DNA from 4 places in the Moritella sp. 36 genome. Region 1 is predicted to be linked to each of the others. Evidence: predicted binding sites of a transcription regulator. Region 1 holds the regulator's gene; each other region holds the start of a gene.
What was found. Region 1 encodes sigma-54, which starts transcription at its own class of promoters, with help from an activator protein. Its sites were predicted from a motif close to GTTGGCACGNNNNTNGNNT; they were not measured.

Region 1 (3,218 bases):
CATATTTTATGATAGTGTCGTGGTGACTCAAGGGACGACATTAATTCATGCCGATAAACTCACGGTCTTAAGCTCTGGCGAAAAAGGCACAGAAGTAATGATTGCCATAGGGTCGCCAGCCACTTTTTATCAAGAGCTTGATGACGGTAAGAAAATTAATGGCGAAGCAGATGAGATCCGCTACGAGCTAGGTAAAAAACGCTTAATCTTGTCAAAAAATGCACATTTACGCCAAGCTGATAGCGAAGTTAAAAGTGACAAGATTATCTACCAAATTGACAAACAAGAAATGATAGCCGAAAGCGGCAAGCATGAATCTGATCGAGTGATCACTATTTTCACTCCTGAAGACAACAAAACTAATTAGAGTAGATGAATTCATATGGCACGTTTAAAAGTATCACACTTAGCAAAAAGTTATAACAAACGAAAAGTTGTGTCAGATGTGAGTCTCGAAGTTGAATCAGGCCAAATTGTTGGTTTACTCGGGCCTAATGGCGCAGGTAAAACCACCACCTTTTATATGGTAGTTGGCTTGGTTAAGCGAGATCATGGACAAATCTTCATTGATGACCAAGAATTAACGCATGAGCCAATGCATATTCGTGCACAACAAGGTATTGGTTACTTACCCCAAGAAGCGTCTATTTTTCGTCGTTTATCGGTAACGAAAAATATCATGGCAATCTTAGAGTTACGAACTGAACTCACGCGTTTCGAACGTGAAGAAAAGTTAGAAGAATTATTAGAAGAGTTCCATATCACCCATATTCGCGATAGTTTAGGCATGAGCTTATCGGGTGGTGAACGCCGCCGTGTTGAGATTGCCCGCGCGCTTGCGGCAGATCCAAAGTTTATTTTATTAGATGAACCTTTTGCTGGCGTTGATCCAATCTCGGTAGGTGATATTAAAAAAATTATTCAACATCTGCGCGATCGTGGTTTAGGGGTATTAATTACCGACCATAACGTACGTGAGACACTCGATGTATGTGAACACTCTTATATTGTGAGCCATGGACATTTGATCGCATCTGGTACTTCTGAAGAGATTTTATCCAACGAAAAAGTGAAAGAAGTATACCTTGGTGATCAATTCCGACTATAGTTTGATATTGATACGTTACCGCATTTAAGGAAGAGAGAGTAGTCGTTAGATGAAGCCATCATTACAACTTCGTATGAGTCAATCTCTGGCAATGACGCCACAGTTGCAACAAGCGATTCGATTATTACAATTATCGACCTTGGAGTTACAACAAGAGATTCAAGAAGCATTAGACAGTAATCCGCTACTGGAACAAGAAGATCCCAACACAGCTCAAGCAAACGATACAGAAAGTAGTGATGAGCATAATCCAAATAATAACGACGCAGTTACCGATGCCAGCCAAATAGAAGTTAGTGATGCGCTCGCCAGTGAAGCCATGCCAGATGAATTGCCTAATGACAGTAATTGGGATGATGTCTATACCCCTCAAATACAGACTCACAGCAGTGCGGGTAGCAGTATTGATGGTTTAGACCAAGTCTATCAAGGTGAGACCAGCGAAGGCTTATACGAGCATCTCATGTGGCAAATGGAATTAACCCCATTTTCTGACACTGATCGTGCTATTGCCGTTGCGATTATTGATGGCATTGATGATCATGGCTACCTTAATCAGACTTGTGAAGACATCCTGTCTAGCGTCAATAACGGTCACCAAGAACTTAGCGACAGTAGTAAAGAAAATAGTGAAGAGCAAGTTGAATTAGACGAAATAGAAGCAGTATTAAAGCGTATTCAACATTTCGATCCCATCGGCGTTGCAGCGCGTTCATTACAAGAATGTTTATTGATCCAACTCCAGCATTTACCTAAAAACACACCTTGGTTAACAGAATGTCAGCAAATAATTCAGTCTCACATGGATTTATTAGGCAATCGCGACTACCGTCAATTAAGCCGTAAGACAAAATTAAAAGAACCACAGCTTAAAGAGATCATGCAATTAATTCAGAGTCTAGAACCCAGACCTGGCAATGTTATCGATCAGACTGAAGGGCTTTATGTAATTCCCGATGTTTTAGTAAAGAAAAAAAATAATCAGTGGGTAGTCGAGTTAAATCCTGACATTGTGCCAAGATTAAAAGTGAACAATGAATATTCAAACTTGTCGACAAGCAATCGTAGTAGCAGCGATGGGCAGTTTATTCGAACGCATGTACAAGAAGCTAAATGGTTTATTAAAAGCTTAGATAGCCGTAATGAAACCTTACTAAAAGTAACTAAAAGTATTGTTCAACGACAAATTGATTTTTTTGAGTATGGCGATGAAGCCATGAAACCTATGGTTTTAAATGATATTGCCGAAGAAGTGGAAATGCACGAGTCAACCATTTCACGGGTAACAACGCAGAAGTTTATGCATACACCACGCGGTATTTTTGAACTTAAGTTTTTCTTTTCAAGCCATGTAAGTACTGACAATGGCGGAGAATGTTCATCAACCGCTATTCGAGCATTAATAAAAAAATTGGTCGCGGCAGAAAATGTCATTAAACCATTAAGTGACAGCAAGATTGCTGATTTACTTGCTGATCAAGGTATCAAAGTGGCTAGACGTACGATTGCAAAATATCGGGAGGCACTAAGTATACCACCGTCTAATCAGCGTAAAAGCCTATTATAAGGCTAATCCAACCTTCATAGGGGAGACATATATGCAAATTAATTTAACCGGTAGACATGTAAACATTACAGACTCACTGAAAGATTATGTTGATAGCAAGTTTTCCAAATTAGAACGGCATTTTGATCATATAAACAATATCCATGTGATTTTAAATGTCGAAAAATTACTTCAAATTGCAGAAGCAAAAATACATTTAAATGGGGGGGAGATCTTTGCCGTGCATGAACACAATGACATGTATGCCGCAATTGATGGCTTACTGGATAAGCTCGATCGCCAAGTGATTAAGCATAAAGAGAAGTTGATTCGTCATTAATTTTAATCTCGCCACAGATAACCTAAAGGAAAACCACTTTTTCCTTTAGGTATTAATGCTTCTGACATAATTAAAACATATCATATCCAAATCAATTGCGGGATAATGAACCCATTATTTTATATCGCTGTGAGGATAAAAGATGAAATTAATAATAGTCAGCGGCCAGTCAGGATCTGGTAAATCAATTGCATTACGCGTGCTTGAAGATCTAGGCTACTATT
Region 2 (3,218 bases), 1.0 Mb from region 1:
CATCGTTATGATAGACATCAACAATAACGTCATTTGTCCACGTATTTAAAGAGTCAAGATAGTCTTGGGCAAGGATTGCACCACCACCGCCGAGTTGAAATAAAATAAAGTCACCAGCACCTAGATCAAAACCATTTGTATTGTAATCTTCATGCACGATCTCCCAAAGTGCAATCTGGAAGGCTGCTGCTGTGGCTGCATCAGAAACACTGGCATATTTGTTTGTATAGAGACGGCCTATGTATTCTGCCACTTCAGGTCCTGTTCCAAAAGGTTCGGGGTCCGTGGCTGGGTGAATACTAAAGTCAGCTGTATCACCAAAGTTAATTGGCTCGGTGATCTCAAGACAAAAAGCTAAAAAATCAGATTGCGTCGTATTATTGGTAAAATTAAATAACCCAGCCGATGAAAAACCAGCTCCAACACCACCGTTAACAGAATATAGAACCCCCTCATTCCAACCATTTTCCCAAGAGTTTAAGGTTGCAGAAATTGTTGTCGCACTTACTTGGTTAGCCGATAAAATTAGGCTGAAGGTTAAAATTAATTTTTGTATCAATTTCATATTTCAATTCCTATTATATATAAATACATACTCTCTAAAGCATTTGTCGTGCCATAAAAAAAACACCTTAAATACAACACGTTAAATGTAAAGAGGTAGTTTAAACATGATAAGTGTAAAAAAAATCAACACTTTAAATTAAATTTTTTAATACTTATCCTTGTTTTTGACTTGCATAAATTCGCTATTAATATGGACGCGTTCCATCTCATGCGGCGAAGGATCTACTGTTCAGACATTAGTTGACTGAGATGAAAACAAGCTTGTTATGGGAGTAGTTCCACGCATAGAGGAGCAAGTTTGAAAGAATAAAGATTGTACATAGCAGTTGTGGGGCTAGCTGTAACAGCGCTGGAAACACTCGATTTTTTACCTGAAAGATCCGTTGGTGTCTTAATTGCTTATTTCCTTAAAACCAAAAAACCATCGCTTAACATAATCAATTCAGAAAAATAGGTTAATGGCGATGGCTAATCTGAGACTAATCATTAGATTTATAAGTAGTTTTGCGTCGAATCATTGATGCTAACCCTAATAATCCAAACCCAAATAACGATAAGCTTGCTGGTTCGTTTACAGGAATAGGGGGCGGTTCTGGATATACTTGTAATAGATCTTGGGCTCCAGCGTTACGATAGACATCAACAACAACGTTATTTGTCCACGAATCTAAAGAGTTAAGATAACCAGCTGCAATATTTGCACCGCCCGGAAATGCTTGTACCAACTGAAAGTCACCTGTGTGTAAGTCAAAGCCATATGTATTGTAGTCTTCATGCACGATTTCCCAAAGTGCAATCTGGAAGGCTGCCGCTGTGCTTGCATCAGAAACACTGGCATATTGGTTTGTATAAAGGCGGCCTATGTATTCAGCCACTTCAGCCCCTGTTCCAAAAGGTTCTGGGTCTGTGGCAGAGTAAATAGTATAGTCTGCAGTATCACCGATATCGATTGGCTCATTGACCTCAAGACAAAAAGCTAAAAAATCTGATTGTGTCGTATTATTGGTAAAATTAAATAATCCAGCCGATGAGTATCCATAGCTACTGGGTGCTGTATATAAAACCCCCTCAGTCCAACCATTTTCCCAAGAGTTTAAGGTTGCAGAAATTGTAGTCGCACTTACTTGGTTAGCCGATAAAATTAGGCTGAAGGTTAAAATTAATTTTTGTATCAATTTCATATTTAAATTCCTCTTATATAAATACATACCCTCTAAAGCATTTGCCATGCCATAAAAAAAAGTATTTAAATACAGGCTATTAAATTCAATTAATAGTTTAAACATAACAAAGTGTAAAAAAAATCAACGCTTCAAAGTTAAAAAAAAGCCCATAATCAGCATATGCTAATTATGGGCTTATTCTGTATTGACGATTAGCTATTAACAATTAAATTGTTAATATTCATCAATCCAAGCAAGCATCACGGCTTCAAGTACTCTTTCACCACAATGATTAGGATCATCGGTAAAATCGTCCAACCCTAATATCATCCGACGCAAGTCTGTAAACCTGACTTGCTGTGGATCTTGCTCTGGATAATTTTCAGCTAATGTAATGGCAATCTCTGTACTATCCGACCACGCTAATGCCATAAAAACCTCCCTAAAAATATGTGCAGCAACAAATAGACTGCACACTTACTTTCAGTTTAGTTTGCTTACGCAATTTATGCGTAGGATAAAGACACCTTAGCTTAACAATCAGTTAATGGCTTTCAGATACCATGTTGATCGTGTATTTAGGGATCTCAACAACCAAATCTTCATCTTCGACGATCGCTTGGCAACCTAAACGAGAGTCCGGTTCTAAACCCCATGCTTTATCTAACATGTCATCTTCAAGCTCATCACTTTCTTCTAATGAATCAAAGCCTTCACGTACAATCACATGACAAGTAGTACAGGCACATGATTTCTCACAAGCATGTTCAATGATGATTCTATTGCGAAGCGCAACATCAAGGATCGTTTCACCTTTCTCAACGTCTACAGATAGACCTTCTGGGCATAACTCTTCATGGGGTAAAAATATAACTTTTGGCATTTCTTAGACCTTATCTACCGACTGACCCTGCAACGCTTTACGGATTGATGCATCCATACGACGAGCAGCAAAATCTTGTGTTAATTTATCGACTGTTTCAATTTCTTTTTCAATCGCATCTCTGTCATTACCTTGACGGATCTGATAAAGCGTTTGAATCGCTGTTTCAATGGCACTTTGCTCTACATTTGACAACAATGCTTTACCGTCTTGTTGTAAGGCTACGATCAGGCTTTCCATTACACGGTCTGCTTCTAGCTGTTGTTCAGCTAACATGCGCGCAGTTACATCTTCTTTCGCATATGTCATTGAATCTTTAAGCATGTTAGCCACTTCATTATCACTTAAACCATACGACGGTTTAACTTGAATAGAAGCAGATACACCCGATGATTTTTCCATCGCGGATACACTTAACAACCCATCCGCATCAACTTGGAAGGTAACACGAATATGCGCAGCACCCGCCGCCATTGGTGGAATACCTGTTAACGAGAAACGCGCTAATGAACGGCAATCATCAACCAATTCACGCTCGCCTTGCAACACGTGGATTGTCATTGCAGTTTGACCATCTTTAAACGTGGTAAACTCTTGAGCGCGTG
Region 3 (3,218 bases), 770 kb from region 1:
TTATGCAACATCGATTTTCTCAAATGCAAAAACGTCTGTTGGTAACGGTGTGGCAACGGCTCATGTTGCACAGCAGTTCCAACAAGGTAGTTTGAACTTTACCGATAACTCACTTGATTTGGCGATTAACGGTAATGGTTTCTTCGTTATGTCTGATGGACTTGAGTCTATGGACCGTAATTATACGCGTGCAGGTGCCTTTAAGCTTGATTCAAATAGTTTTGTGACTAATTCAGCGGGTAATTATCTGCAAGTTTATGACGTCAATGACGATGGATCACCAAAAGCGGTGAGTATGGCGTCAACCAAACCGTTACAAATCCCGGATACAGCAGGTGTGCCTGAGTCAACGCGCAATGTTGATATGACGATGAATTTGCCGGCGACATCACCAGGATTAGACCCATTGAAATTTGATCCCGCAGACAGTGGCACTTATACCTCTGCGACGTCTGTTTCTATTTATGATTCGTTAGGTGAATCACATACCTTATCAACTTATTACGTAAAAGATGGCTCTGCGGGGGCACCAGCAAACTCTTGGTTAGAGTTTAACTATGTGGATGATCAACCTCTTAATATTGTTGGTGGTCAGGCTGTTGCATCGGCTCCGGGAACACCAATAAAACCGACCGCGATGCGAATGACGTTTGATTCATCAGGACTATTGCAACAGCAACTCCCTGCGATCGCAGAGACCTTGCCACTAGGCGCTATTTTAACTAATGGTGCGGATACCACTCAGACGATTAAACTTAATATCAATAACCCGACTCAGTTTGCGTCTGCATTTGAAGTTTCTAAGCTTGAGCAAGACGGGGCGACTGTGGGTCGATTAACGGGGATTGATATTGGCCCGGATGGTATGGTTGCGGCGAGCTACAGTAATGGTCGTAATGACAAGTTGGGTATGATTGCGATGGCTAAGTTTGCCAATGAACAAGGCTTGAGTCAGACGGGTGATACGGGCTGGCGTGCATCACAACTTTCGGGCAATGCGATTGCTGGCGAAGCCAACTCAGGTACCTTTGGTAAAATTAATTCATCGGCACTAGAACAGTCTAATGTAAACTTGACCAGTGAACTTGTTAACTTAATTACGGCACAACGTAACTACCAAGCCAATTCAAGAACGTTAGAGGTTAACTCGAAATTACAAGATACAGTATTACAGATCCGTTAATGTAACGGGCGAGTAAGCCATATAGCAAGCGGAATTATTCGACATATAATTTATCTAAAAGATAGATTTTTGATAAAAAGCCATCCTATTTAGGGTGGCTTTTTAATTTTGGCACTTTAATTGCTTTATTACTGATATTAGACGGGTAATTAACGATTTCAACGAAAAGTGACAGAGGATTGACGAATGGACAATATGCTTTATATCTCTATGTCGGGTGCCAAAGAAAATATGAATGCATTGGCTGTTCGTGCCAATAATATCGCCAATGTGAATACACATGGTTTTAAGGCTGATTTTGAACAAGCGCGTTCAATGCAAGCGTTTGGTGAAGGCCTACCAACCCGTGTATTTGCTATTACCGAAAGTCCGGGGCAGGATTTTACTGCTGGAGGACTACAACAAACGGGTAATGCACTCGATGTTGCGATCCAAGGTGATGGTTGGTTAAGTGTGCTGGATGATAAGAACAAGGAAAGTTATACCCGCAGTGGTAGCTTACACATGAGTCCTACTGGTGAATTATTGACATCATCAGGGCGCCCAGTACTTGGTGAAGGTGGTCCTATTATTATTCCAACACCTGTGGAACAAATAAAAATCCATGCTGATGGTCGTATCGAGATTCGTCCTCAGGGGGCACCGGCAAATGCCTTGGAAGAAGTAGACCAATTGAAACTGGTTAATCCCGATGTTCGAAATTTAGTGAAAGGCTATGATGGTATGTTTCGACAAGCGGATGGTACTCCCGCCGCCGTTGATGTAAATGTCCAAGTAGCAGGTGGCGCGTTAGAAACCAGTAATGTTAGTGCTGTTAGTGAACTCACAGGAATGATTAATTTGCAACGTCAATTTGAAATGCAGATAAAAATGATGAAAACAGCAGAAGAAAATGACAAAGCATCAGACTCACTATTACGAGTGAATTAATTGTTCGTTGATGAGTTTACATAAAGTATAAATTAGATGAGGAAAGTGTTATGAATCCTGCATTATGGATAAGTAAAACCGGTTTAGAAGCACAGCAAACGAATATCTCAACCATTTCAAATAACTTAGCCAATGCCAGCACGGTTGGTTTTAAGAAAGAACGCGCTATCTTTGAAGATTTATTGTACCAAGCGGTAAATCAACCGGGTGGTCAATCATCGCAAAATACCAAACTACCGTCTGGCTTAATGGTTGGTTCGGGTGCTCGGGTTGTTGCGACCCAAAAAGATCATTCTCAAGGTAATATGTTAACGACTGATAACTCGCTGGATTTAATGGTCAGTGGTCGTGGTTTTTTCGAGGTGGAAATGCCTGATGGTACTACGTCATATACTCGTAACGGTCAATTCACTTTAAATGATGAAGGGATTATCGTGACACCTGGCACGGGTTATCCATTGCAGCCGCAGATCCAAATACCTGCAGATGCACAAACTGTTACCGTTTCGGAAGATGGCGAAGTCTCGGTAAGTTTACCGGGTCAGACAAACAATCAAACCGTTGGCCAGATTAATATTTCAGACTTTGTTAACCCTGGTGGTTTACAGCCAATTGGACAAAACATGTATATTCAAACAGGTGCGAGTGGTGATCCAGTACAAGGTCTTCCAAGTAATGAAGGTCTGGGTAAATTAGTGCAAGGTGCGATTGAAACATCGAATGTAAACGTGACGGAAGAATTAGTAAATCTGATTGAAAGCCAACGTGTATATGAGATGAATTCAAAAGTAATCTCAGCGGTTGATGAAATGTTAAGTTATACCAATCAACAGTTATAATTTAACGGTTAGTCGTTAAACATTCATTAATAACATCGAGAAATATAATGCGTAATCTTATCCTTGCTTTGTTTGTTTTTATCCAGCTAGCTGGTTGCTCGTCTTTGGTTAAAGTAAAAGATAACATGGTCGCTAAAAATACAGACTCGACCAAAACCGAAGATGTGGAAGAACCAGCTGATGTGAACGACACGCCACAGCAAGACTCACCTGATTATGCACCGATTGTACCCGATGATAACCCAGTACAAGCGAAAGTAACGGGA
Region 4 (3,218 bases), 890 kb from region 1:
CCAGATACGACCAAGATCTATATATTCTTGTCCTTGGTGTCCTACCCAGTAACTTAAGTCAAGATCAAAGTATTGTTGAATCGCAAACCATTCTCCAGCCATAGAGCCAAGAACAACAATAACTAAAGCTACCCAGAGTATATTCACGCCTAGTTTTTGATATTTAGGTTCATGCCCAGATAAAGCTGGCGCAATATATAGTCCAGTACCTAACCAAGCCGTAGCAATCCAAAATACTGCAAGCTGAGTATGCCACGTACGAGTTAGTGAATATGGTAAAATCTCCGCTAGTGGGTAACCATAAAAAGTCTGCCCTTCAACTGCATAATGCGCAGTAATACCACCTAATAAAATCTGTAGGAGAAATAACCCGACAGCGGTTGCAAAATACTTGATTAAAGCTTTTTGCGAAGGTGTCGCTTTAACATCAAATAAGGGATCTTTAGTGGATACATTTGGCAGTGGATGCTCTTTAAGACTTGCATGATACCAAGCAAGTGCACCTACTGCAGCAATGAGCAGAACCATACTTAATATTGACCAAAAAATATTATCTGAGGTCGGAGTATTACCAATCACTGGGTCGTGTGGCCAGTTATTCGTATAGGTATAATTCTCACCCGGGCGTTCCGTCACTGCCGCCCATGCACCCCAGAAGAAGAATGCAGATAATTTTCGACGATGTTCAGCTGATGAAATTGTATTTTCTTTCATCGCGTAATCTTCACGAATCGGCTGAAAATCTGGATTATCACCAAATAAATTTGAATAGTAATTCTGCAGCGTACTAATTACTTCAGCACGACGTGTTGAGATTACTAATATATTGTTATTAGCATCAAAGCGATTAGATCGCATATCCTCACGTAGAAGAATTTCTAATGTAGCTTGTTGATAACTAGCTAACTGTTCAAATTGAACGGAGAATTGTTCTATTGCTGCTTTATCAAGCCAAAGTGTTGATTCTCGATGAAGCCAATCTGCAGTCCAGTCTGGCGCAACGTATGAACCATGACCCCAAATAGAGCCTAATTGATGTCCACCCATAGAACGCCAAACAAGTTGACCATTCTGGATGTCTTCTTTGGTAAAGATCACCTCACCTGTTGACGTTACAACTTTTTCGGGGATTGGTGGGGCTTCACGATAAATCTCACTTCCTAAGCTCAAAAGTATACTGAATGATGTTATACATACAATAATAAGAGCAATTAGGGAGAATTTTTGTTTAGTCATTTTAACTCCTCAATAATTAATTAACAATCCTATTAATCAATTTCCATGCCAAAGTGTAACCCGTTGTTTAAGCTTGGTTTATTTATTGCGGGTGTCAAATTGACAGTTAGTAATATTGTCAATTTGACAGTGGTGTTGTCTTTATGACAAAGGTTTAGTGTTGAACCTTTTTATTGCAGAGAGAGAAGGGAGCTTACCTATATGATTGTTTAGAGGAGGTTTGATTTAACAGCATTTTATCCTTTTGAGGAGGATAAAATGCACTGGAATTGTGTAGCAAAGTAGCTAGGCTTAGCTTCTGGTTATGATGTCAATGCTACCACCGAACCTAAGCCTATATGATAAACGTTGAGGTATCGGTGTTATTTAAATACTGACTGTTATCTTTGATTCTAGCCACTATAAATTAACCTACTTTCCAGTAATTCTCTGAACTGAATTGTCCTGATTTAGCTTGTAGATGTTTACTAAACCCTAATGATCTTAGCGTATCACTCGTGTCTTTAACCATTTGAGGATTACCACACATATACAAGAAACTTGATTTTTGACATAGCAATACTTTACATTCTCTCTCGAGTTCTCCCGTTCTAAGTAGTTCCGGAATTCTTCCTGATAGATTTCTGGGTGTCTGTTCTCTAGAAATAATTCGCACATATTTTAGTTTTCCTTGATATTTTGATTCAAGCTGCTTTATTTTATTTTTATACGCGAGCTCTGATTTTTTTCTCACCGCATGAACCAAAATTATATTGTTAAAACGCTTATTTTTATTTTCATTTTCGTCTTCGAGCATTGAAATAAAAGGGCCAATTGCAGTACCTGTCGATAAAAGCCATAGATCTTTGGAGCTAGTTGGAACCGCATCAAGGGTCATGAAGCCAGTACCTTCTGTACCAACGTATATATAATCATTAACGTTCAACTGATGGATTAGAGGAGAAAGATTACCCTTAGGGTCAGTAATAATTAGAAACTCCAGTTCACCTGTCTTTTTATGGTTTTCTGGACTATTTACTATAGAATATGCTCTTCTATGGAATTCTTTGTTTTTATCGTAAAGAGCTAGTTTGGTAAATTGTCCTGAGATATAAGGGATACTTCCAGATCGAATTCGAATTGTAAATAATGATTCAGTCCAATCTATACGACTAACAACTTTGCCTAAATTGAAGTTTATATTTTTCCATTGCATGATTATTTATATCCTCTTCGTTTCTATTTCTATTATTTTTCTATCTTAGTAGCATTATTCGAGCCAATATTATTTACTTTAAAAACAACTATTTAAATTGTTAATGGTAGCGTTTATGTCATTATGACAATTATTTATATTGTCATAATGATAATCATTGTCATTATGACAGCCGATTTGATGACGGTCTGAGTGCATATGCAGAGGGGTAAAGGGGCCTAATGATGACGCTTACAGTATTGGCATGAATTAACGTAAATAATGTAAATTCAATGCCAATGAAAACAATTATCAATTACATTGCTTGTACTTAAGTCCCATAATCAAGCAGTGTTATTACGATCATGTCTTCTCTCAGTCAACCTCTCACCCAGACACCTGCAAGATCGAAAAAAAAAGCGGCTAATTCAAATAACAAAACATTCCTAAAAAACAAACAAGTGCAATTATGGGCACGTCGCTTACATATTTATATTTCGATGGCGCTACTCTTGGTCGTATTATTTTTTTCGGTTACGGGTATTACCTTAAACCGCCCAAGTTTGTTCGTGAGCAGCCAGCCTGATATCCAAGAGACTATCCTTAACCTTCCGCAGGGTTTATTTAGCGATGCCAATGGCGGCGTTGCTGTCGATAAAGCCGGCATTGTTAATTACCTTACCGAACACGCCAAGCTTTCTGGTCAACCTTCTGCATTAGATGTATTTACCGAAGTTGAAGACGGTGAATTAATTGAAGGTGAAATCGCGATGGACTACAAAGGTCCGGGTTATAACGTCGCAGTATT

Region 2: a site for sigma-54 is predicted at 1,784-1,802, ahead of HWV03_RS18680 (PEP-CTERM sorting domain-containing protein). Genes of this name have one in related genera too.
Region 3: a site for sigma-54 is predicted at 1,291-1,309, ahead of flgF (flagellar basal-body rod protein FlgF). Genes of this name have one in related genera too.
Region 4: a site for sigma-54 is predicted at 1,271-1,289, ahead of HWV03_RS19450 (nitric-oxide reductase large subunit). Genes of this name have one in related genera too.

Annotation. Positions count from the first base shown of each region.
Region 1 is NZ_CP056120.1:236,522-239,739, reverse strand. Features, by position in the region: gene lptA (lipopolysaccharide transport periplasmic protein LptA) at 1-367, shown strand, start outside; gene lptB (LPS export ABC transporter ATP-binding protein) at 383-1,108, shown strand; gene HWV03_RS01090 (RNA polymerase factor sigma-54) at 1,158-2,675, shown strand; gene hpf (ribosome hibernation promoting factor) at 2,707-2,994, shown strand; gene rapZ (RNase adapter RapZ) at 3,137-3,218, shown strand, end outside.
Region 2 is NZ_CP056120.1:4,231,882-4,235,099, forward strand. Features, by position in the region: gene HWV03_RS18675 (PEP-CTERM sorting domain-containing protein) at 1-565, opposite strand, end outside; gene HWV03_RS18680 (PEP-CTERM sorting domain-containing protein) at 1,047-1,748, opposite strand; gene iscX (Fe-S cluster assembly protein IscX) at 1,965-2,162, opposite strand; gene fdx (ISC system 2Fe-2S type ferredoxin) at 2,275-2,613, opposite strand; gene hscA (Fe-S protein assembly chaperone HscA) at 2,617-3,218, opposite strand, start outside.
Region 3 is NZ_CP056120.1:1,010,501-1,013,718, forward strand. Features, by position in the region: gene flgE (flagellar hook protein FlgE) at 1-1,183, shown strand, start outside; gene flgF (flagellar basal-body rod protein FlgF) at 1,370-2,113, shown strand; gene flgG (flagellar basal-body rod protein FlgG) at 2,164-2,952, shown strand; gene HWV03_RS04650 (flagellar basal body L-ring protein FlgH) at 3,000-3,218, shown strand, end outside.
Region 4 is NZ_CP056120.1:4,385,709-4,388,926, reverse strand. Features, by position in the region: gene HWV03_RS19450 (nitric-oxide reductase large subunit) at 1-1,236, opposite strand, end outside; gene HWV03_RS19445 (ferredoxin--NADP reductase) at 1,643-2,431, opposite strand; gene HWV03_RS19440 (PepSY-associated TM helix domain-containing protein) at 2,776-3,218, shown strand, end outside.